4 regions of the Rhizobium sp. 768_B6_N1_8 genome follow, and region 1 is predicted to be linked to each of the others. Evidence: predicted binding sites of a transcription regulator. Region 1 holds the regulator's gene; each other region holds the start of a gene.
The links. The regulator LexA, encoded in region 1, represses DNA repair genes until DNA is damaged. The targets are predictions, from matches to a motif close to TGTTCNNNNTGTGTTCNG.
Positions count from the first base shown of each region.

Region 1 (5,660 bases):
CTATGTCAGACGATCCGACGAAATCGGAGAAATGGCGCGCGCAGTCACGGTCTTTCGCGAATCGGCGGAAGAACGGAACGCCATCCGCGCGCACCAGGACGAGGAACGGCAGGCACAGATGCGCCGCGATGCAGAACTCGACGCATCGAAGAGCGTGGAGAATGCCACGCGCCAGCGCGTCATCGAAAGCCTGAGCGCCGGCCTGGAGCGTCTTTCACGCGGCGACCTGACCGTGCGTCTCGACGAGCAGTTCGCCAACACTTATGAGAAGCTTCGCGAGACCTTCAATACCAGCATCATCATTCTTTCCGATGCCATGAAGGACATCTATGCCGCCACGAATACGGTCGGCGACAGTTCGCGCGAAATCGCACTCAGCACCACTGATCTGGCACAGCGTACCGAGAGTCAGGCTGCCTCACTCGAACAGGCGGCTTCGGCGCTGGATCAGATCACGGTTACGGTGAAAAACTCCTCGGAGCGGGCCCAGGAAGCCAATGCGATGATGTTGGCCACGAAGGAGAGTGCCGCGCATTCCGCCGAGATCGTTCGCGAAGCGGTTACCGCCATGGAGAAGATCGAGGAATCAGCGGTCAGGATCGGCGATATTATCAACGCCATCGATGAGATCGCCTTTCAGACCAATCTTTTGGCGCTCAACGCGGGCGTCGAGGCAGCACGCGCCGGAGACGCAGGGAAAGGCTTTGCCGTCGTAGCTCAGGAAGTCCGCGAGCTTGCCGGCCGCTCCGCCAATCTCGCCAAGGAGATCAAGCTTCTCGTCGAGACGTCGTCGCGGCAGGTCTCCGCGGGCGTGGCACTTGTCAACCGCACCGGCGAGGCACTCGGCGATATCGACCGCCAGGTGCTGCAGGTGACGGCGCTGACCGAAGCGATCGTGCGCTCGTCTTCAGAACAGTCGGTCGCGCTCGTCGAGGTCAACGCTGCCGTCAACCGTATGGATCAGGTGACACAGCAGAATGCGGCGATGGCCGAGGAGACAAACGCCGCCTGCCAGGAGCTCGGCAACGAGGCGTCCCATCTCGGGCGCATGCTCTCCCGCTTCGCACTGGAGGAAAGGCGCCCGTCCCGCGCGGCAGCCTGATGCTGCCTGCCGTTCAGGCGGCCTTGGCGATCGCGTCGAAGGCGAGAAGCTTCTCGAGAAGCCGCGGCATGTCCTTGAGATAGACCATGTTCGGCCCGTCGCAGGGCGCGTTATCCGGATCCTGATGGGTTTCGATAAAGATGCCGGCAACGCCGACGGCAACGGCTGCACGCGCCAGCGTTTCCACGAACTGCCGCTCTCCGCCGGAGGTTTCCCCCTGCCCGCCAGGCTGCTGGACTGAATGCGTGGCGTCGAAAATAACGGGGGCGCCGGTTGCTGCCATGATCGGCAGGGAACGCATGTCGGAGACCAGCGTATTGTAACCAAAGGAAGCGCCGCGCTCGCACAGCAAGATGTTCGGATTGCCGCTCTGGTTCAGCTTGCCGAGCACGTTCTTCATATCCCAAGGCGCCAGGAACTGGCCCTTCTTGACGTTGATAACGCGGCCGGTCTTTGCCGCAGCCACCAGGAGATCCGTCTGACGAGACAGGAAGGCCGGTATCTGCAGGATGTCGACGACCTTGCCCACTTCGGCGCATTGTTCTTCAGTGTGGATGTCGGTCAGAACCGGAATGCCGAGTTCCTTCTTGAGATCGGCAAAAACCTCCAGGCCCTTTTCAAGGCCGACGCCGCGTTTGCTCGACAAGGAAGAGCGGTTCGCCTTGTCGAAAGACGTCTTATAGACGAGCCCGATACCGAGCTTGGCGCACAGTTCCTTCAACGTGCCGGCAACCATGAACGCATGGTCGCGGCTTTCCATTTCGCAAGCGCCGGCAATCAGCGACAGGCGCCCGGCATTGGAGAAAGTGACCTTGCCGGCGCCTTCGCCGACCGTCACCACGGAGTTGGTAGTAGAGCTCATGATGTTTCCTCGAAAGCGAAGAGCACGCCCTGGCCGGGCGCGGGCTTCACCAGAATACGGTTGCCCTTGCGTGTGTAGGTCACCCCGTTAGCAGCCAAATGCGCTTCTGTCACGGCCAGATCGCCAACCGCAAAGAGGATTGCCCGGCCGCCCAGGCCGCGATCGATATCCGGCGTCGCCAGATCGAAATAGGCCTCCAGCCCCTGCGGGGTCATCAGGCTGATCTTTGCGTTTCCGGTAAGCACCTCCAGCCCGAAACTCGTATCGCCAGCAGAAGCGGCTTTTGCCGCCGAGCGAACGAAGTCGCCGAAGGCTGTCGGCTCGGGGGCTGCGAGAGCGATCTCGGCAATGCCTGTCACGCCATTGGCGTGGGTCTCCAGCACGTTGCGGTCGGCAGGAAGCGGGTTGATGCGCTCGACAGCGAAGAGAAAGAAATCCGGTGCCCGGAGGTCGGCAGCGAAGGCGAGCCGGAAGCCGGCAATGCTCTCAGTGCCATCCGGCATTTTCACAGGGCGTTCGAACTGCAGCACAGAACCGGCACTGATGCTGCCCTCCACGAATCGAGCATGTTCGTGCTTTGCATCCGCGGTGGCGAAGGCGATGGCGGACAGTCCCTCGCTGCCGCAGCGGAAGCGGAAAGCCTGATCGCGAGCCGTGAAGACATTGCCCTCACGTGCCGTCACCTCGCTCTCCTCGACGCTCGCGACACCGAGCGGCTCGATATAGGTTTTGTCGGCAAAGAAAACACAGGCATTCTCCGTGCCGAAGGGATGGCGGGCATCGGGCGCGACGGTAAAGCCCAGCTTGCCCAGCCTTTCGCGGGCAAGGTCGATATCGGTAACCGGCAAAACGAGATGATCGATCGGAAGCGTGTCTTGGCTCATCGGTTCTTCTCCCAGCAGTGACAAGGAGATGTGCTTCAGCAGGTCTCGTGAAACAAGGCCAGACAGGCCTAAGGGCGATAAAAATCAAATTCTCGACAGATTGAACAGAAGTTTTACGAAAATTTAGCTACTTGCGGAACACATATGGAACATATAGTGTCCGTTCTGGATTTGTTTCAAGACTGGGGAGACGCCATGCTCACGCGCAAACAACAGGAACTCCTTCTTTTCATTCATGAAAGGATGAAGGAGTCAGGCGTTCCACCGTCTTTCGACGAGATGAAGGACGCACTGGATCTGGCCTCGAAATCCGGTATTCACCGGCTGATCACGGCGCTCGAAGAACGCGGCTTCATTCGCCGGCTTCCGAACCGGGCGCGCGCGCTCGAAGTCATCAAACTGCCGGAAGCCTACAGCCCGAGCCTGCAGCCTCGGCGCGGCTTTTCACCGAGCGTCATCGAGGGCAGCCTCGGCAAGCCCCAGCCCGTGGCGCCTCCTGCCTCGGCGAAGCCAGCACCCGCTGCCGATAACGGCAATGCGGTCTCCGTTCCCGTCATGGGCCGCATCGCCGCCGGTGTTCCGATCTCGGCAATCCAGAACAATACGCATGACATCACCGTTCCCGCCGATATGCTTGGCTCCGGTGAACATTATGCGCTGGAAGTTCGCGGCGACTCGATGATCGAAGCCGGCATCTTCGATGGCGACACGGTCATCATCCGCAATGGCAGCACAGCCAATCCGGGTGATATCGTCGTCGCGCTCGTCGATGACGAGGAAGCAACGCTCAAGCGTTTCCGCCGCAAGGGCGCATCGATTGCGCTCGAGGCAGCAAACCCTGCTTACGAGACCCGCATCTTTCCGCCGGATCGCGTCAAGGTCCAGGGCAAGCTCGTCGGCCTCATTCGCCGCTATCACTGACCGGTGACAGATTGGCGTCTGCGAATGTGTTACTGCGCCAATCATAGGCGCGGTGGCGCATCCAGGGTCGCCCCAATGTGTCGAATGCGGTTGCGACCTCAATTCCCTTATCGGTGAATCGAAGTTCGACAGAACCTGTCTTGCGCAGCGTCTCGCCGGTAAAGAGCAGCGCGCCGGAACGACAGCGGTCGAAGCGCAATCGGACAGGGGTCACCACAATATCAGCCGTATCGCAGGCTGGTCCGAGATAGGCAGCATTGTCGATGACGGTCAGTTTCTTTCCATTGACGAGCAAAGTGGTGCACCAGGCGCCCTTCAGGCAGGAGAAGCGTGACGGCGGGCTAATGGCGACTGCCTGTCTCATTGCCTCTCTGGCTTCATTCTGTTGGTCGGGTGACAGTTGCAGTCTTTGACCATCAGGCGCAGTGGGCGCCTTGGCAGCTTGAAGCATAACTGGCTTCTGATGCTCTTCGACGGCAAGGGCCCTCTGCCATTGTTCGAAGATGAAGGCGGGCGGCTTTTCACGGTTCGAAGCCATCGCCTCTCCATCGACTATAGCGACCAGGCTGCCATCTTCGGAGATAGCGATATCGGGCATCGCCTCCGATGGAAGAAGGACAACAGCGAGCGTCGAGACCGCGACAATTGCCGTTCCCATGTGCCGCAGCCGGGTTCTGAGCAGGGTCAGCAGCAGAAATCCGAAAACGGCGGTCGGGAAATACCAGCCGGGCAAGCGGCCTACATCTATGTTGCCGCCCCACCCCGCTACTGCCTTTGCGATGGTGATCACCAGATCAAGCCCGAAGCCTGCCACCGGCCATAGCCAGCCGTCCAGACCAAACGGCATCAGCAGCATTGCCAGCATCCCGGCCGGCATGACGATGAAGGTGATGACCGGCATGGCCGCGAGATTTGCCGGCAGGCCATAGGCAGTCAGCCGGTGGAAATGCTCGATCGAAAACAGCGCCGTCGAGAAACCACCGATCAGCGACGTCAGGAAAACGCCACCGAAGAAGCCACCAACCATGAAGAAGGGCTTCATGATCGGCAGCTTGGCAAAGGCATTCTCCCGCATCGGCCGCCCCTTCCAGAGGTCGTAGCCGGCGACCAGTGCAAGCGTTGCGGCAAAGGACATCTGGAAACTCGGCCCTAGCCCCTCCGATGGCGAGACCGCGAGGATCACGAGAGCGGATAGCGCCACGTTTCTGAGACTGATCGACGGCCGGTCGAAGAAGACCGCAACCAGCATAATCGCCATCATGATGAAGGCGCGTTCGGCGGAGACGGCAAAACCCGAGATCAGATAGTAGGCCGTCACCGCAGCAAGCGCACCGGCCGCCGCGATCTTCTTGGTTGGCCACGCCTGGGCAATGCCGGGAAAAAGACTGAGAATGACGCGCAGCCCGACAAAGAAGATGCCAGCGGAAAGCGCCATGTTGAGGCCGGAGATCGCGATGATATGCGCAAGGCCGGACTGCCGCAGCGCCTCCGTCGTTTCATCCGAGATCGCCCGTCTCTCGTCCGTGACGAGGGAGGCGGCAAAAGCCCCGGTGTCGCCGGGTAGTGTGGAGCGAATCCGATCGCCGATGCCGCTTCTCAGGCGGTAGAGCGACTCCAGAATTGCCTCACCGACCGAGTTCGATCGCTCCGGCTGTTCCGCAACCCTCTTGGGTACTCCATAGAAGAAGCCGTTGGCACCGATGCCGTCAAAATAGGCGCTGAAGGCAAAATCATTGAGGTGGGAGAGCGCCGGCCCCGCCGGAGGCGTGAGACGTGCCCTGCCCTCGATGACGTCGCCGAGTTCGAACGGCTGGGCGGCTCCGCGGACCAGCACGGAGATGCGTTCGGGCGGACGCTTGATCTCAGGAGCATCCGTACCGGTGACGTCAAG
Region 1 is NZ_JBPWPV010000001.1:1,504,985-1,510,644, reverse strand. It holds gene AB8B33_RS07755 (methyl-accepting chemotaxis protein) at 1-1,102, shown strand, start outside; gene kdsA (3-deoxy-8-phosphooctulonate synthase) at 1,116-1,964, opposite strand; gene AB8B33_RS07745 (VOC family protein) at 1,961-2,848, opposite strand; gene lexA (transcriptional repressor LexA) at 3,044-3,769, shown strand; gene AB8B33_RS07735 (ComEC/Rec2 family competence protein) at 3,750-5,660, opposite strand, start outside.

Region 2 (5,660 bases), 1.5 Mb from region 1:
GGTATGGCGGGCAGACATGGAATTTCCTTTCGACTGGCAGGATGCGGCGGCTAAGAGCAGAATAAGGCCGTTTCGCGATCCCTTCGCCATTTATGAACGACCAATGCTTTTATTCAAGGGCAGCCTTGCATTACCAACAAGGCAAATGCAGGCGCTGTGCAAGATTCCGTCATCTGACTGAAACTTTCTTGCGTATTCCGTCGCTTTATATAGAAGCTGCCCGCGGGGAATTAAAGAAAGGCCTAAGCGTGGTTCGCGCTGAACTTGACGTTATCGACATAAAGATATTGCGGGAACTGCAGGCCGACGGCCGCATGACCAATGTGGAACTTGCCGACCGGGTGGGAATTTCAGCGCCGCCCTGCCTGCGCCGGGTGCGCAAGCTCGAAGAAGCCGGTGTCATCGAAGGCTATCACGCCATGCTGAACAGCCCGAAGCTCGGGCTCGATCTCGTCGCCTTCTGCATGGTCGGCCTCAAGCACCAGTCGGAGGCCAACCTGAAGGCCTTTGCCGCTGCCACCACCGAATGGCCGTTGGTGCGCCAAGCCTGGATGGTGTCCGGCGACAGCGATTTCCTGCTGCATTGCGTAGCCCAAAACCTCACCCGCTTCCAGGATTTCGTCATCGAGGTGCTCACGGCCAACGAGCATGTCGATACCGTTCGCACCATGCTGACGATCCGGCAGGTCAAGAAGCTCGGGCTCGTCGAACTGTAATCTAAAGCGTGTCGCGATCTTCCAGATCCGCTTGCCACGCTTTAGGCTCTTGTTTTCGCATGTCGTTGCCGCAAAACCGCTACACACTTTTGCGCGACATGCTTTAGCCGCGCCAGGCCTTGCTCAGCCAATCGGTATTGCCGATGCGGCGATACCATTTCTGGCCGCCGCCTTCAAAAACTTCACTCATTTTCGGACTGCCGGCAAAGACGACGATCTTGGCCTCCGGTGGCAGCTCGGGATCGCGCCAGAAACTGTTGATGTGGCTGGGCACACAGGCATTCTTGAAGCTCACGCACCATTCGCGCGGCCAGTATTGCAGATGTCCATGCGCTGCGAGCTGCGCACTCTGGAACTGCTGGGAGATCTCGTATTTGGACATGGCCGCCACCGGATCGGCGATATAGGTATCCAGAATATAAGCGTGGGCGCCGATTTCGTAGCGGAAGACCGAACTATTGCCGACCGAGCCCAGGAACCTGTCGCGGGTGGGATTGACTATGCGCAGCGGCTTGGCGCGGAAGAGATCGTCATCACGGATGATGAGGAACTTTCCCGGATGCTGGAAGAGCGGTTCCAGATCATCGACGATGACGAGATCGAGGTCGAGGAAGAGGCCGATGCCCTTGAGATCGGCAAGCCCGCGGCGGAAGAGCGCAAGCTTCTGCCAGCGGCGATCCTTGGAGCCGGCCGGCAGGCCGAGCTCAGGCAGGGGGAAGGTTTCTATACCCTCGTCGAGGCCGGCGGTATTGTCGGTGAAGCAGACAAAGCGATGCGGGCGCTTCAGGTGTCGTTTGACACCGCGGTAGAGATTGTTGACATATTCGGCGCCGTAGAGCGTCCCCCACTTCATACAGAGCACGTTGACCAGGTTTTCGTTGTCGTTTGCGGTCGACATCTACGTGTCCCTACCTCCCTGATATGTCGTTGCCATGGTCTGACGAACGGCTTACGCGCCGAGAAGTTGCTGGTAAATCCGATTGATCGCCGTCGCTTCCTTTTCCAGCGCGAAATTTTCTCGCACGTGCGCCAGCGCCGTTTCGCCCTGCGCAATGGCGAGGGTGGGATCAGCAAGATAGGTGGCGATCGCCGCCGCCAGTGCCTCGCCGTCACCTGGCGGCACGATGATGCCGTTCTCGCCGGGCACGATCATTTCAGCGTAGGCGCCGGCGTCAGAGGCCACGACCGCTGTTTTCGAAGCCATGGCCTCCAGCGGTGTCAGGCCGAAGCCTTCATTGCGGGAGGGCGCGACATAGAGCGTCAGGCGGCGATACCAGACCTTGATATCTGGCACTTCGCCAATGAAGACGATGCGGTCGGTCAGGCCGGCTGCGGCGATATCGGCCTTCAGCTTGTCGGCGAATGCAATGTGCTCCGGGGTGACGCGACCGGAAATCACGGCCGTCCAGTCCGGATACTGCGGCAGCAGCGCGATCATCGCCTGGACGAAAAGATCGGTGCCTTTCTGATGGCGGACGCGACCGAAGCAGCCAATGAGGTAGCGGCCGGGCAGGCCTGTGGCAGCGATCGTGTCGACAGACCCTTCGGGGGGATGGAAGAGCGTGAGATCGACGCCGTGCTGGATGACCGTGTATGGTACCTTGAGGAACGAGCCGGAACGGCTGCTGGTGGCGATGACAGCATCCATCTGGCGGATCAGCCAGCGGGTGTAGGAGCTATGTCGGCGTTGGGCGGCCGAGGTGAAGACGAGCTTCAGCGGCATGCGCAGCACGTGACGCATGAGGATGCCCGCCGCCATCTCATTGTTGCGGCGTGCGTGCCAGACCCGGTGACGCCGTCCCGCGGGCGGACGCCGGAGGCCAGCAAGCTGCGGCCATTTCAGGCGCGGAAGTTCCGGCGGAAGGCCGGGGCCGAGGGCTGCGATCCTGATCCCTAGCCGGATCTGGCAGGGGATGAGCTGGACGATCGTCGACGTGACGCCGGAGAGCCGGCGTTTCAGGTTGGGCGCGATGATCTCGACGTCACTGATATCCGGCACTGGCTGCTCTTGAAGAGGGAGGCGCGGGCGATCAGCCCCAGGAGACGGAGAGGATTTCGTAGGCCTTCGAACCACCCGGCGCGTTGACTTCGATGGAATCGCCGACTTCCTTGCCGATCAGTGCGCGGGCGATCGGGGAGGAGATCGAGATACGGCCCTGCTTCACATCGGCTTCCTGATCGCCGACGATCTGGTAGGTCTTTTCCTCTTCGGTGTCCTCGTCGACGAGCTTCACCTTGGCGCCGAACTTGATCTTGTCGCCCGACATCTTGGAGAGATCGATGACTTCGGCGCGCGCCGTCAGGTCTTCGAGCTCGGCGACGCGGCCCTCATTGTGGCTCTGCGCTTCCTTGGCGGCATGGTACTCGGCATTTTCGGAAAGGTCGCCATGGGCGCGCGCTTCCGCGATTGCCTCGATGATTCGCGGGCGCTCCTCCTGCTGGCGCCAGCGCAGTTCTTCCTGCAGCTTGACGAAACCACCCTGTGTCATCGGTACCTTATCAACCATTTTTTCGTCCTTCTCTCCCCGCGTCTGCAGTTCTCGCAGACACAAAAGAAAACAGGTCCCGAAGGGAACTTCGGAACCGTGCTACAATCTTAGTTCGTTGCTTATAGCAGATCGGCACGCGCGATTTCCATAAAATTCTTACCGAAGCTTTCCGCTTCCCGCAGAAGTGCCTGCTTTTGAAGGGAAGTTGGGTGGAGGCTCATTTCTTCGTCTTGATTTTGCCACCGTGAACATTTAGTGAACATCGGGATGAAGAAATCGCTTAAAGAACGGTTGGCGATCCTCTCCGATGCCGCCAAATATGATGCTTCCTGCGCCTCCAGCGGCACAGTCAAACGGGATTCGGCTGCCTCTGGAGGGCTCGGCTCCACCGAAGGCTCGGGCATTTGCCATGCCTATGCGCCGGATGGGAGATGCATCTCGCTTCTGAAGATCCTGCTCACCAATTTCTGCATCTATGATTGTGCCTATTGCATCAACCGCTCGTCCAGCAATGTCGAGCGCGCCCGCTTCACACCGGAAGAAGTGGTCTGGCTGACACTGGAATTCTACCGGCGCAACTATATCGAGGGATTGTTTCTCTCCTCCGGCATCATCCGCTCGTCCGACCACACGATGGAGGAAATGGTGCGCATCGTGCGGGAGTTGCGGGTCACGCATCAATTTCGCGGCTACATCCATCTGAAATCCATTCCGGAGGCCTCCGCGCATCTGATCGAGGAGGCGGGGCTCTATGCCGATCGCCTGTCGCTCAATATCGAACTGCCAACCGATAGCGGCATCAACCGTTTTGCGCCGGAGAAGAAGCCGGCCAGTATCCGCCGGTCGATGGGCGATCTCAGGCTGAAGATCGAGGCTGCGGAAGAGCCGACGCTGCAGACCAAGAGGCGCAAGCGCTTCGTACCGGCCGGCCAGAGTACACAGATGATTGTCGGCGCCGACGGCGCCAATGATGCGACGATCCTGTCGACCAGCGGCCAGCTCTATAGCAGCTATGGTCTCAAACGAGTCTATTATTCCGCCTTCAGCCCGATCCCCGACAGTTCGAAGAACCTGCCGCTCATCAAGCCGCCGCTGATGCGCGAGCACCGGCTCTATCAGGCGGACTGGCTCTATCGTTTCTATGGTTTCGGCATCGACGAAATCACCTCGACACAGCAGGGCGGCATGCTGGATCTCAATCTCGATCCCAAGCTCGCCTGGGCACTCGGCCATCGCGAGGACTTCCCCGTCGATGTCAACCGCGCCGATCGCGAGAAGCTGCTGCGTGTGCCGGGCCTCGGCACCAAGACGGTAAAGGCGATCCTGACTGAGCGGCGGCAACGCCGTCTGCGGCTTGAAGACTTGCCGCGGCTCGGCGTGTCGATCCGCAAGGTGCAGGCCTTCATCACTGTCGAGGGCTGGACGCCGCATCGTCTTGTCGACCGGCCGGACTTGCGCGCGATGTTCGAGCCAAAACCCGAACAGTTGTCGCTGCTATGATGCGCCGGGTGGTTCTGGAGGGTAGGGGCAATTTCGAGGAATGGCGCAAGGCCGCTCGCGCCTTCGCCGCAGCTGGGATTCTGCCAGAAGAGATCGACTGGCATGAAAAGAGCAGCGAACCGGGCTTTGCCTTCCAGCGTGACGCCTTGCCGCCTGATCCTCCTGCCGACGCCAAGCCGATGAGCGTTTCGCCGGCTTTCATGGCGTTAGCCGAGGCCGTGATCTGCCATAGCGATGCCAGGCGTTTTTCGCTGCTCTATAGCCTGCTCTGGCGATTGCAGGAAAACCGGAACCTGCTGGATCTGGCGTCCGATGAAGAGGTTTCGCGTGCTCTGCTGATGCAGAAGAGCGTGCATCGCGACGCCCACAAGATGACGGCCTTCGTGCGCTTCAAGGAGGTGGCGGCACCTGCCGGCGGGCGGCGAAAATTCATAGCCTGGTTCGAGCCGGATCATTATATCGTCGCGCGCAAGGCGCCCTTCTTCCAACGCCGCTTCACCGACATGGACTGGCTGATCGCGACGCCGAAGGGTTCGGCCGCCTGGGACGGCGAGCGGCTGACGACAAGCAATGTGGCCTGCGAGAAACCTGACATCAGTGACGCGACCGATGATCTCTGGCGCATCTATTATGCCAGCATCTTCAATCCGGCGCGGCTGAAGGTGAAGGCCATGCAGGCAGAGATGCCGAAGAAATACTGGAAGAACCTGCCGGAAGCCGATCTCATCCCTGGCCTGATCGCCGAGGCCGAAGCAAAAGTGCTCGCCATGGCCGAGCGCGAGGCGACCATGCCGCTTCCCTATCACAATAAGATCCAGGAGGCGGCAGCCCGCATGCCGGCCCCGCAGATGGCCCCTGCGGGAACGCTGGAGGCATTGCGCGAGGAGGCCGCCGTCTGCAGCCAATGCCCGCTGCATGCGAAGGCGACGCAGACCGTCTTCGGCGAAGGGCCAGA
Region 2 is NZ_JBPWPV010000001.1:2,974,148-2,979,807, reverse strand. It holds gene trxB (thioredoxin-disulfide reductase) at 1-18, opposite strand, end outside; gene AB8B33_RS15330 (hypothetical protein) at 17-181, shown strand; gene AB8B33_RS15325 (Lrp/AsnC family transcriptional regulator) at 249-716, shown strand; gene AB8B33_RS15320 (hypothetical protein) at 820-1,614, opposite strand; gene AB8B33_RS15315 (glycosyltransferase family 4 protein) at 1,666-2,715, opposite strand; gene greA (transcription elongation factor GreA) at 2,747-3,223, opposite strand; gene AB8B33_RS15305 (putative DNA modification/repair radical SAM protein) at 3,473-4,705, shown strand; gene AB8B33_RS15300 (UdgX family uracil-DNA binding protein) at 4,705-5,660, shown strand, end outside.
Region 2: a site for LexA is predicted at 3,450-3,467, ahead of AB8B33_RS15305 (putative DNA modification/repair radical SAM protein). Genes of this name have one in related genera too.

Region 3 (5,660 bases), 1.3 Mb from region 1:
ATGAGACATCGATGGCATTGCTCGCGATGATCAGCCGCGCCGGCGTCGATCCGAAACGCATCGAGTTCGAGATCACCGAGACGGCACTCCTGTCCGACTTCGACACTGCCGATCAGGTGATCGGCATGCTGCGTGCTGCCGGCATCTCGATCGCGCTTGACGATTTCGGCACGGGCTATTCGAGCTTGAGCCACATCCACCGCCTGGCCTTCGACAAGCTGAAGATAGACAAGGCCTTTGTGATGAATTTCGACCGCGACGCGCGCTGCATGAACATCACCCGCTCCGTCGCCAACCTCTGCCAGAACCTCGGCATCGCCTCCGTGGCCGAGGGTGTGGAAAGCGAGGATGTGGCCGAGTCGCTGAAAGGCATCGGCGTAAGATTGGCGCAGGGCTATTATTTCTCGAGGTCGCTCCCGCTGGAACTGGCGATCGATTACGCGTTGCGGCGTGATGTTGCCGTTTCGCAGTCCCTCTCGGCCTGATTGATCAGCCAGCCACTGGAACCCCGACCCGACCCGGTTTATTCATAGGTCAGGAGTGAGGTGGACCATGGACAACAGCAATCAAAGCGAAGTCATTGTCGAGCGACGGGGCACGGCAGGCCTCGTCCGGCTGAATCGCCCAAAGGCGTTGAACAGCCTGACGATCCCCATGGTGCGTGCGATTACCGCCGCGCTTGATGAGTTCGCCGTCGATCAAACCGTGGCGAGTATTGTCGTAATGGGCGAAGGCGAGCGCGGCTTCTGCGCCGGAGGCGATATCCGCGCCATCCACCTGAGTGGCCGCGCCGGCGATGGTCTCGCGGAAACCTTCTGGCGCGAGGAATTCCGCCTCAACCACAGGATTGCCACCTATCCGAAGCCCTATGTGGCGCTGATGGACGGCATCACCATGGGCGGCGGCATCGGGCTTTCCAGCCACGGCCGCCATCGCATCGTCACCGAGCGTACCCGCCTTGCCATGCCGGAAACCGGCATCGGCTATTTTCCCGATATCGGGGCCACGTGGCTGCTGCCCCGCACGCCGGGCGAAAGCGGCACATGGATGGCCCTGACGGGGCTCGATATCAATGCCGCCGATGCGATCCATACCGGGCTCGCAGATTTCTATATGCCTGCCTCGCGTCTCGAAGAGGCAGTCCAGCGTCTGACGAACATGCCTGCGGGAAGTTCGTCGGACGATGTGGACTCAGCGCTACGCGATCTCTCGGAACAGCCGGGCGAGGGCAGATTGCAGGCCAATGCCGCGATGATCGATCGTGCTTTTCACTTCAACCGCGTCGAGGACATCGCATCCGCACTTGGTGCGGCGGAAGGCGAGTTCGCTGCCGAGACCCGCCGCGTGATGCTCACACGTTCACCGACCAGTCTCAAGCTTGCCTTGCGGCTGCTGAGGGCCGGCCGCCAGAGCCGCACGCTCGGCGAATGTCTTGCCCGCGAGCTCGGCGCCTGCATGCACATCCTGCACGGTCCGGATTTCTACGAGGGCGTCCGTGCAGCCGTCATCGACAAGGACCGCAATCCGAAATGGTCGCCGCCGACGATCGCCCTGGTCAACGATGAAATGATCGGCCGCTTCTTCGAGCCGGCCAAGCCGCCGCTTTTGCTCTAACCCCGCTGGTCAGGAGAGGCTTCAACGCCACATGCCGCGCATACGCGCGCCGACATCAATACGCACTTGCCGCGCCTGCTGGGCGGCTGCCGTATCGGTCTTGACCTGTGGCCAGCCGCAGACCTCGAAGAATTGCAGCAGCGTGGCTGGAATGAAGCGGCTGCGCGACGCATAGACATGCCGGTCGCCCTGCGAATTCTGACCATAGGTGAAGAAGCGCTGCGGCACGACGAGATCGAGACTGTCCTTGGCGCGGGTCATCGCCACATAGAGCAATCGCCGCTCCTCCTCGATTTCGGCCGTCGTGCCGACTGCGAGATCTGAAGGGATGCAGCCGTCGATGACGTTCAGCATGAAGACCTTGGTCCATTCCTGCCCCTTGGCCGAATGGATGGTCGAGAGGATGAGATAGTCCTCGTCGAGCAGCGGCACGCCTGCCTGATCCGAAGTCGCATCGGGCGGATCGAGTGTGAGCTCCGTCAGGAATCGCTCACGCGAGGCATAACCACCGGCGACCTGCTCGAGTTGCACCAGATCGGCAAGCCGCGCGCTCGCATCCTCATGCAGCCGTTCCAGATGCGGCTCATACCATCGCCGTACCAGCTCGATCTCGGCCGGCCAGCCAGCCTTGCCGGTTTTCAGCTCCTGCATGGTGGAAACGAAGGAGGTCCACTCCTCGCCCGAGCGCGGCGGTGCGGGCATGACGGCAAGCGCTGCGATCGGGCTTGCATCGTCAGCCATCTGGTCCAGCACCTTCTGCGCGGTGGACGGGCCGACCCCCGGAAGGATCTGCATCAGCCGGAAGCCAGCCACACGGTCGCGCGGGTTCTGGGCAAAGCGCAGCGCCGCCAGCATGTCCTTCACATGCGCACTGTCGAGGAATTTCAGCCCGCCAAACTTCACGAAAGGAATGTTGCGGCGGGTTAGCTCCACCTCAAGTGGGCCGCTGTGATGCGAGGCGCGGAAGAGCACGGCCTGGCTTTTCAGCTTCACGCCCTCCTCGCGATTGTCGAGAACCTTGTCTGCCACATAGCGCGCCTGATCGTTCTCGTCGCGCACCGTCACCAGCCGTGGCCGTTCCGGCGATTCCCGCTCCGTCCAGAGGTTCTTGGTGAAACGCTCGGAAGCAAGGTCGATCACCGCGTTGGCGGCGGCAAGGATCGGTTGCGTCGAACGGTAGTTGCGATCGAGCGTGACGATATTGGCAGCCGGGCTGAAGGAAGCCGGAAAATCGAGAATGTTGCGCACTGTGGCCGCGCGGAAGGAATAGATCGACTGCGCATCGTCGCCGACAACGGTCAGGCCCTGGCCGGTCGGTTTCAACGCAAGCAGGATCGAAGACTGAAGCCTGTTGGTGTCCTGATACTCGTCAACGAGCACATGGTCGAAGCGGCTGCCAATATCCTCGGCGATCATGGGTTCTGCCACCATCTGTGCCCAGTAGAGCAGCAGATCGTCGTAATCGAGCACATTCTGGCTCTGTTTCGACTCGACATAACAGGCAAAAAGCTCACGAAGCTGCTTTTCCCAGGTGGCGCACCAGGGGAAGGCGTCGCGCAGCACCAGCGGCAGTTCCGTTTCGGAGTTTACGGCACGCGAATAGATGGCAAGGCAGGTGCCCTTCGTCGGAAACCGGCTTTCCGTCTTGGAGAAGCCGAGATCGTGGCGCACGAGGTTCATCAGGTCGGCGCTGTCTTCCCGGTCATGAATGGAGAAGGCCGGGTCGATGCCGATCTGTTCGGCATAGTCGCGCAAGAGCCGCGCGCCGATACCGTGAAACGTGCCGCTCCAGGCGAGCGCATCCGCCAGGATGCCGGAATTCTTGCCGAGAACCTCGCCGCAGATACGCTCGACGCGCCGGCCCATTTCGGCAGCCGCCCGGCGCGAAAAGGTCATCAGCAGGATACGGCGCGGATCGGCACCCTTGAGAACGAGGTGCGCAACGCGATGCGCGAGCGTATTGGTCTTGCCAGAACCGGCGCCGGCGATGACCAGCAGCGGCCCGGCCACATGGCTGCCGTCTGTGAGTGTGCCGTGCTCCACGGCCATGCGCTGCTGGGGATTGAGTCTTTCGAGATACATCCAGCCGTCCGGTTGGGCTTCGCGGGAGAATCAACGCTCGCGAATAAAATCAGATGTTCCTTGGATGTTCTCGATTGGCGCCGCTGTCAAGCAGGCGCTGGCTGCCATGCACTATTACGGAAAGTCCGGCACGATCTGCCGCCGCACCAGCTTCAGGCTGCGGTCGGCCTGGAGAATATAGGTTTCGTAGACGCGCTGGCCCTGCTGATCGTAGAAGTCGTTGTGGACGGCGCTGCCGATCGGCGATTTCGTCAGCTTCGTGCGCGGCTGCCCGCCATAGGTGATGCTGCCGGGAATGGGCTCCAGCGCAGGCGCGTCCGCGGCGGAACAGCCTGCCAGCAGAGGTGCGGCCAGAAGGGTCGTGGCAAGAAGGGCAGGCACAAGCGCTTTCATCAACATTTTCCTCGGCCGCAATTGCATGGGGCTTCTGCCGACGGGGACAGGAGTATCGGAGCACCACCATCACGGCGACTATGCATCCAGCCGGCTGCGTATGGCAACAAACGTCGTCTTCTTGCGTTAAACCCCTATTAGGTAATGTCAGGAACGGTCATGGTGCTGCGGTTTCACGGCTCGCCACCCCACGAGGAAGCCTGGATGAAGGGCCACAACACGGCCGCCATGCGCGCGTCCGTGGAAAGCGCCCTGCATGCCGCAGCCGATCTCGATGCGACCGAAATCATCGTCTCCACCATCGGCCCCACCGTCATTCTCGAAGGTTTCGTGAGCCAATGGGGTGATAGCGAGCGGGCGTTGGCAATCGCCGAGGACATTGTCGGAAGCGGTTACGTGCATTGCCGCCTGCTGGTGAGATAAATCACGATCAGCACAGGAATTTCCAAGGAACCAACTCCCTGTCCCGCGTGTTGAAAAGCTGATTTCAATACGGGAGACAATAATGCAAACGCTGATACGCCTGTGGGCCGCAGCTCTGCTTCTGGGATGCGGCGCTTTTGCCGGCTCCGCCCATGCCTCACTCGAAACCGATATGAACTATTCGGCGCTGCCGAAAGACGAAATAGCGCTGAACGAATATACCAGCGCCGCCGTCTGCAAGCCCGCCGAACCGCATTACCTGCCGTCCTTCATCCGTGCCGCAGATGGCACAATCATCGGTGTAGGATATATTCAGGTGGAGGATGAGGATACTTCGGATTGCTGATAGAATATTCGAAGTTTCTTTCGAACGAGGCTCGTCTGCAGTCTCCCGCAGAAGGTGACGAGCCTCTAACCATCATCATGATGGCTGGCGTCGTTCTATTGATGAACAGATGAATGGCGCAATGTCTTTCGAGACAAAGCCCTGCGCGAGCTCCGGGCAGGGTTAAGTGAAAATTAAGCATTGCTTCGTTTCGGAGCAGATCGGACTTTTATTGTCCAATACCGCCGCCGAAAGCTTAATGCACTTTAAGCTTTGCTTCCTCGGCCGCCGCCATAAACTCCGCGCGGGCCTCTTCGACGGTCTTTCTTCCATCGAGTGCGGCGCGGCAGGCGCTGCGTGCCTTGAGATATTTCAGTCCGCGTACGGCAGGCCAGAGATCGGTCAGGCAGGTCAGCGCGTCAAACGGTCCGTTAACCGTGCGTGCTCCCGCCTCTTCGAAACCTACCTTGATCGGACTATTCCATCGTTCAGTTGCCATCGACGCTCCTCCAGCATGTCTCGATAGAAACATTGAATGAAGCCTTCGGGTTCCTCCGCAAAGGCATTCAGAATGCTAATATTCTAGCGAGATTTTTGCCGGCAGCAATGGCGCCGATTGGCGCGGGGGATAATGCTAAAGGAGAAAACTGGTGCTGCCGAGTGGGATTGAACCACCGACCTCACCCTTACCAAGGGTGTGCTCTACCACTGAGCTACGGCAGCAGGACCAGACGCGAGAAGCGGAAACGCTCAATTCGCGTGAACGGGGCGGCTATTGCCACAGCTTCGGCAGGAGTGCAAGCCGCAAATTCCAACTTATCTG
Region 3 is NZ_JBPWPV010000001.1:215,631-221,290, forward strand. It holds gene AB8B33_RS01050 (putative bifunctional diguanylate cyclase/phosphodiesterase) at 1-485, shown strand, start outside; gene AB8B33_RS01055 (enoyl-CoA hydratase/isomerase family protein) at 553-1,614, shown strand; gene AB8B33_RS01060 (ATP-dependent helicase) at 1,636-3,696, opposite strand; gene AB8B33_RS01065 (hypothetical protein) at 3,811-4,089, opposite strand; gene AB8B33_RS01070 (BON domain-containing protein) at 4,249-4,512, shown strand; gene AB8B33_RS01075 (hypothetical protein) at 4,595-4,858, shown strand; gene AB8B33_RS01080 (DUF982 domain-containing protein) at 5,094-5,336, opposite strand; tRNA gene AB8B33_RS01085 (tRNA-Thr) at 5,486-5,560, opposite strand.
Region 3: a site for LexA is predicted at 3,751-3,768, ahead of AB8B33_RS01060 (ATP-dependent helicase). Genes of this name have one in related genera too.

Region 4 (5,660 bases), 2.1 Mb from region 1:
GCGCCAATGTCGTTTTGCCAAGGCCGGGCGGGCCGACGAAGAGAACGTGGTCCAGCGCCTCACCGCGGTTTTTGGCCGCTTCGATGAAGATCTTGAGATTGGCGCGCGCCTCCGCCTGGCCGGTGAACTCGTCCAGAGACTGCGGGCGCAGCGTGGTGTCGAAGTCTTCGCCACGCTTTTCCGGCGTTATCAGGCGGGCATCAGTCATTGGGTATTTCCGTTAGAAGCTTGCTCAAGTCCATACACCAAGCGGCCTGCATTGACACCCTGTGGGGCCATCAGCGTGAGAGTTCCCGCAGGCCGAGGCGGATCAACTTGGCGCTATCCGCATCTTCGCCGGCCGTCTTCATGGCGGCGGCAACCGCATTGGCCGCCTGATCACGCGAATAGCCGAGATTGGTCAAGGCCGAAACGGCGTCGGCAACGGGGGCTGCGGCCACGCCTTCGCCGATCTCCTGCTTGAGGCCGATATTGATCGCCTCGCCGGCAAAGGCGGGCGCCTTGTTCTTGAGCTCGGTGACGATACGGATCGCGACCTTGGGACCGACGCCCTGAGCGCGCGAAACAGCCGTTTTGTCCTGCAGCGCGATGGCATTAGCAAGCTCGGGCGGAGTGAGAGTCGAAAGCACGGCGAGTGCCACTTTCGCGCCGACGCCCTGAACGCTCTGCAGCAGGTTGAACCATTCGCGTTCGAGCTGCGTCTGGAAGCCGAAGAGCTTCAGTTGGTCCTCACGCACATAGGTTTCGATAAAGAGCACGCAGGCCTCTCCGACGGAACCTAGCTTCGAGAGCGTGCGCGCCGAGCAAAAAGCGACGTAGCAGACGCCGTGCACATCCACGAGCACGTAATCATCGCCGATCTCATCAATTGTGCCTTTCAGCTTGCCGATCATGATCTTGTTCCGTCAGGGGTGGGTTTGGTGAGCGCCGGCGATTGCCTGCCGCATGCGGTTTGCGCCACGGTGATGAGCATGGCAGATGGCGATCGCCAATGCGTCGGCAGCGTCGTCGCCTTTGAACTCCGCCTTCGGCATCAGGATCTTCAGCATCATGTGGATCTGCTTCTTTTCGCCGTGGCCGACGCCGATGACGGTCTTCTTCACGGCGTTTGGCGCATATTCCGATACCGGCAAACCCGCACGGGCCGGCACGAGCATGGCGATGCCACGGGCCTGGCCGAGCTTCAGCGTGGCGACCGCGTCCTTGTTGACGAAGGTCTGTTCGACGGCGGCTTCCTCCGGTTTGTAGGAATGGACCACATCAGCAAGACCGTCATGCAGCTGGCAGAGGCGCGAGGCGAGATCCATGTCGCCATCCGAGGTGACGGTTCCCGAGGCAACGAAGCGCAGCGAATTGCCGAGCGTATCGATGATGCCCCATCCCGTGCGGCGAAGGCCGGGATCGATACCGATGATGCGAATCGTGTTTTGCATGGTTCACCCTATAGCGATGGTGAAATAAGTGCCATCGATATGTGAACAAAACAAAAACATGCCTTGTTTTTGCGGGACCGCATTTACCGCGAATTAAACCGAATGCCTGAATTCTAATCCATCAAATGTGAGAGGAGCCGGCTTTCGCAAAGCTTAAGGCTTCCGATGCTCTGTTTGCAGTTCAACCGGTGGGTGATGTCTCCATGATCCACTCGCCGGCGGCGCCGTTCCGGAAGGGTTCGTTTTCATGGCTCAGAGATTTCAGTCCCTGTCCTTCAAGGTGATAGCCACCTTCATCCTGCTGACCACGCTTTCGGTCGCGGTGATCAATATCCTCGCCTATTTCGCCAGCAGCCGCGTTTCCGACGAACAGGCGCTGAAGGCCAAGGAGAGCGTGCTGATCTTCCGCGGCGACATGCTGCAGGACCAACTCGAGCAGCTTGAGAACCAGGCAACCTCGATTGCGCGCATCGAAGCGCTGCAGATGTCGATCACCAACCTGAAGAGCGGTTGGAAGACGATGGAGAAGAGCTCCGGCGATGCTCGCGGTGAGCTGAAGAAGGTCTTCATCACGAACAATCCGAACCCGGCCGACCAGCGCGAGAAGCTCGCAAAGCCGGAGGGTCCGAGCGGTTTCTATTATTCGAGCCATGAGAAGACGCAGGGCGAAGTGGCGCGTGACCTCGCCGATACCGCCTTCAACGACCTCTTGATCGTCGATCTCGACGGCACCGTGCTCTATTCCTACAAGAAGAATGACGACTTCGCCGAAAACCTGAAGTCGGACGCCTGGAAATCGACCGGCGCGGGCATCGCCTATGCCAAGGCAATCGAAAACACCACCAAAGCGACGGACGATTCCGCGCCGACGGCCTTCTCCGGCTTGCGTGTCGATGCCGGCAGCGGCAAGTCGGCGATCTTTTATGCCGTGCCGATCGTCAAGCTCGGCCAGGCGAAGGGACTGATGCTGTTCAAGGTGCGCGACGATATCGTCACCAGCATTCTGGCAAAGGGTATCGTGTCCGGCAGCACGGCAAAGACGGCCATCATTTCGGCTGATGGTTCGGCCGTTGGTCTCAATGCATCCGGCCAGCTTGCGACGCTCGATGCTGCACCGTTCACCTTCATCAAGGACGCGCTTGCGAGCTCTGCGATGACGGTTTCAGATTTCGATCGCGCCGACGGTGCGGCACGCGCCTACGTCCGCGGTATCGATTATCGCGCTGACCGTTTCCTCGTCGTTGAAAGCGTGCTGCTCAGCGAATTGAATGCCGGCTCTATCGAGGTCGCCACATTGCTGACCTCGATCGGCATTGGCGTTCTCGTTGTCATGGCGATTGCCACAGGCCTTATCACCAACTTCCTGTTCTCGCCGCTTGCCCGTCTTGCCGGCGTGACGCGCGAAGTCGCTGACGGCAAGCTCGGCGTCGAGATCGGCAGCCAGAACCGCCAGGATGAGATCGGCACGATGGCGAAAGCGCTTGCTCGCTTCAAGCAGTCGCTGATCGAAGGCCGCGAGCTCGAAGCTGCGAGCGAGCAAACGCGCATGCGGACTGAAAGCGAGCGCCAGCAGAATCTGGCTCAGCGCGAGGCGGAGGCCCGCAGCCTGCAGGATGTCGTCGCGGCACTCGACGAGGGGCTTCACCATCTGGCGAGTGGTGATCTGGCCTACCAGATCGAAACCCGCTTCCCGAGCGAGCTCGAAAGCCTGCGTGTGAACTTCAACGAGGCACTGGCGACGCTTAACGAAACGATGACGGCGATCGGCGGCAACTCCATGGCCGTCCGGGCCGGTTCCGAGGAGATGCGGACGGGTGCCGATGAACTGGCCGGCCGCACCGAGCGCCAGGCAAGCTCGATCACGGAGACGGCCAACGCGATCAGCGCCATCACCCAGTCGGTGCGCGTACAGATCGAACGCGCCGAGCAGGCCGCGCGCATCGCCCGCGATGCCAAGAAGGAGACGATCGGCTCCAGCCAGATCATGCGCGAGACGATCGCGGCGATGGAAGCGATCCAGGCGTCTTCACGGCAGATCAACACCATCATTTCGGTCATCGACGATATCGCCTTCCAGACCAATCTGCTGGCACTGAATGCCGGCGTCGAGGCGGCACGCGCCGGCGAAAGCGGCAAGGGCTTTGCGGTCGTGGCCATGGAGGTACGCGAACTGGCGCAGCGGTCTTCGAGCGCTGCCAAGGAAATCTCCAGCCTGTTGCAGAAATCCACGCATGAGGTGGAAAGCGGCGTGGCGCTCGTTGAAAGGGCCGGCGTTGCGCTGACCGGCATCGGTGGTCATGTTGAATCCATCAACGGCCAGATCAACGAGATCATGGAATCCACCCGTGAAGAGGCCGACACCCTGCGGCAGATCAACAGCTCAGTCGCCGAGCTCGATTCCATGACGCAGCAGAATGCGGCGATGGTCGAGGAGACGACGGCTGCAATCCACCGTCTGGCAACCGAAGCTGTGGAGATGGACCGCCAGCTCGGCAATTTCACCCTTGCTGAAGGGTATCAGCAGCAGAGCGCCGACATGCATCTGCTGCGCAAACGGGCGTGATTGCATCATGCTGATCCGGTTCGAAAGACCCGAGGATGCGGATGCCATTCACTCGCTGACGCGGGTGGCGTTCGAGCCGATGCCTTACAGCAACAATACCGAAGCGCGGATTGTCAGGGATCTTCGCGCGTCTGGTGATTTGATACTATCTCTCGTCGCGGAAGAGGGCGGGGAGATCATCGGCCATGTCGCTTTCTCGCCGATCACGATCGGTGATATCGAGGATGGATGGTATGGGCTCGGGCCGATTTCGGTAAAGCCGGAGCGGCAGCGGCAGGGGATCGGCAGAGAGTTGATCCTGAAAGGGCTCGATCTGCTGAGAGAGCGTGATGCGACCGGCTGCGCGCTGATCGGCAATCCCTCGGTCTATCGCGGCGCTGGCTTCGAGAGCGATGGGAAGCTGACCTATGGCGATCTCGATACGCGATATGTCCAGAGGGTCATCTTCAAGGGATCGCCGCCATCAGGCGCTTTGAAATTCTCCCCGGCTTTCGACGAATGACAGTTATTTTCCGCGGCAGCTTTTGTTGGCGCCGCGATTTGGAATAGCGCCACGGCGAACCTACATAGACCGCACTCCCATTCTCGAGCGGCAGGTTTCCATGGTTCCGTTTTCCATTCTCGATCTTTCCCCTGTGGCCGAAGGCACGACCATCAGCCAATCCTTTGAAGCGTCGAAGCGTATGGCACAGAAGGCGGAGGAGTTCGGCTATACGCGTTTCTGGATGGCGGAGCATCACGGCATGCCCGGCGTCGCGAGTGCGGCGACGTCTGTCATCCTCGGTCAGATCGGTGCGGTGACGAAGACCATCCGCATCGGCTCGGGTGGCGTCATGCTGCCGAACCATGCGCCGCTCGTCATCGCCGAACAGTTCGGCACGCTGGAAGCCTTGTTTCCCGGCCGCGTCGATCTCGGTCTTGGCCGCGCGCCCGGAACGGACATGCGCACGGCGCAGGCGCTACGGCGCAACCTCGACGCGGGTGCAAATAGTTTCCCCAATGATGTGGTGGAACTGCAGCAGCTTCTCGGCACACCGATCGAAAACCAGGCGATCCTCGCCGTACCCGGCAACGATTCACACATCCCGATCTGGCTGCTCGGCTCCAGCCTCTACAGCGCCCAGCTTGCGGCCATGCTCGGCCTCCCCTTCGCCTTTGCTTCGCATTTTGCGCCTGACATGCTGCTTGATGCTATCGCGATCTATCGCGACCGGTTCCAGCCCTCGTCGGAACTCGACAAGCCCTATGTGATGGTCGGCGTCATGGGCGCGGTTGCTGAGACGGACGAGGAGGCGCAGTATCACTTCACCTCGGCTCAACAGCAGTTCGTCAATCTGCGGCGCAATGTGCGCGGGCCTTTCCCACGGCCGGTCAGGGATATGGATGCCTTCTGGTCACCGATGGAAAAGATGAATGTCGAGCACACGCTACGCTACGCCGTCGTCGGTTCGCCGGCCACGGCCGAAGCCCAGCTCAATGAATTCCTCAAGGAGACGCAGGCCGATGAGGTCATCATCTCCATGCCGATCCATGATATCGAGGCGCGGTTGAAATCGGTGGAGCTCTTTGCCGGGCTTGGCAACTTCATGCGGGCTGCGGCCTAGCCGCCAGAGCATCCCAGCAAACAAAAACCCGGCGGAATGGCCGGGTTTTTCGATTCAATA
Region 4 is NZ_JBPWPV010000001.1:3,639,250-3,644,909, reverse strand. It holds gene ruvB (Holliday junction branch migration DNA helicase RuvB) at 1-208, opposite strand, end outside; gene ruvA (Holliday junction branch migration protein RuvA) at 279-893, opposite strand; gene ruvC (crossover junction endodeoxyribonuclease RuvC) at 906-1,433, opposite strand; gene AB8B33_RS18750 (methyl-accepting chemotaxis protein) at 1,681-3,996, shown strand; gene AB8B33_RS18745 (GNAT family N-acetyltransferase) at 4,004-4,498, shown strand; gene AB8B33_RS18740 (LLM class flavin-dependent oxidoreductase) at 4,599-5,600, shown strand.
Region 4: a site for LexA is predicted at 1,475-1,492, ahead of ruvC (crossover junction endodeoxyribonuclease RuvC). Genes of this name have one in related genera too.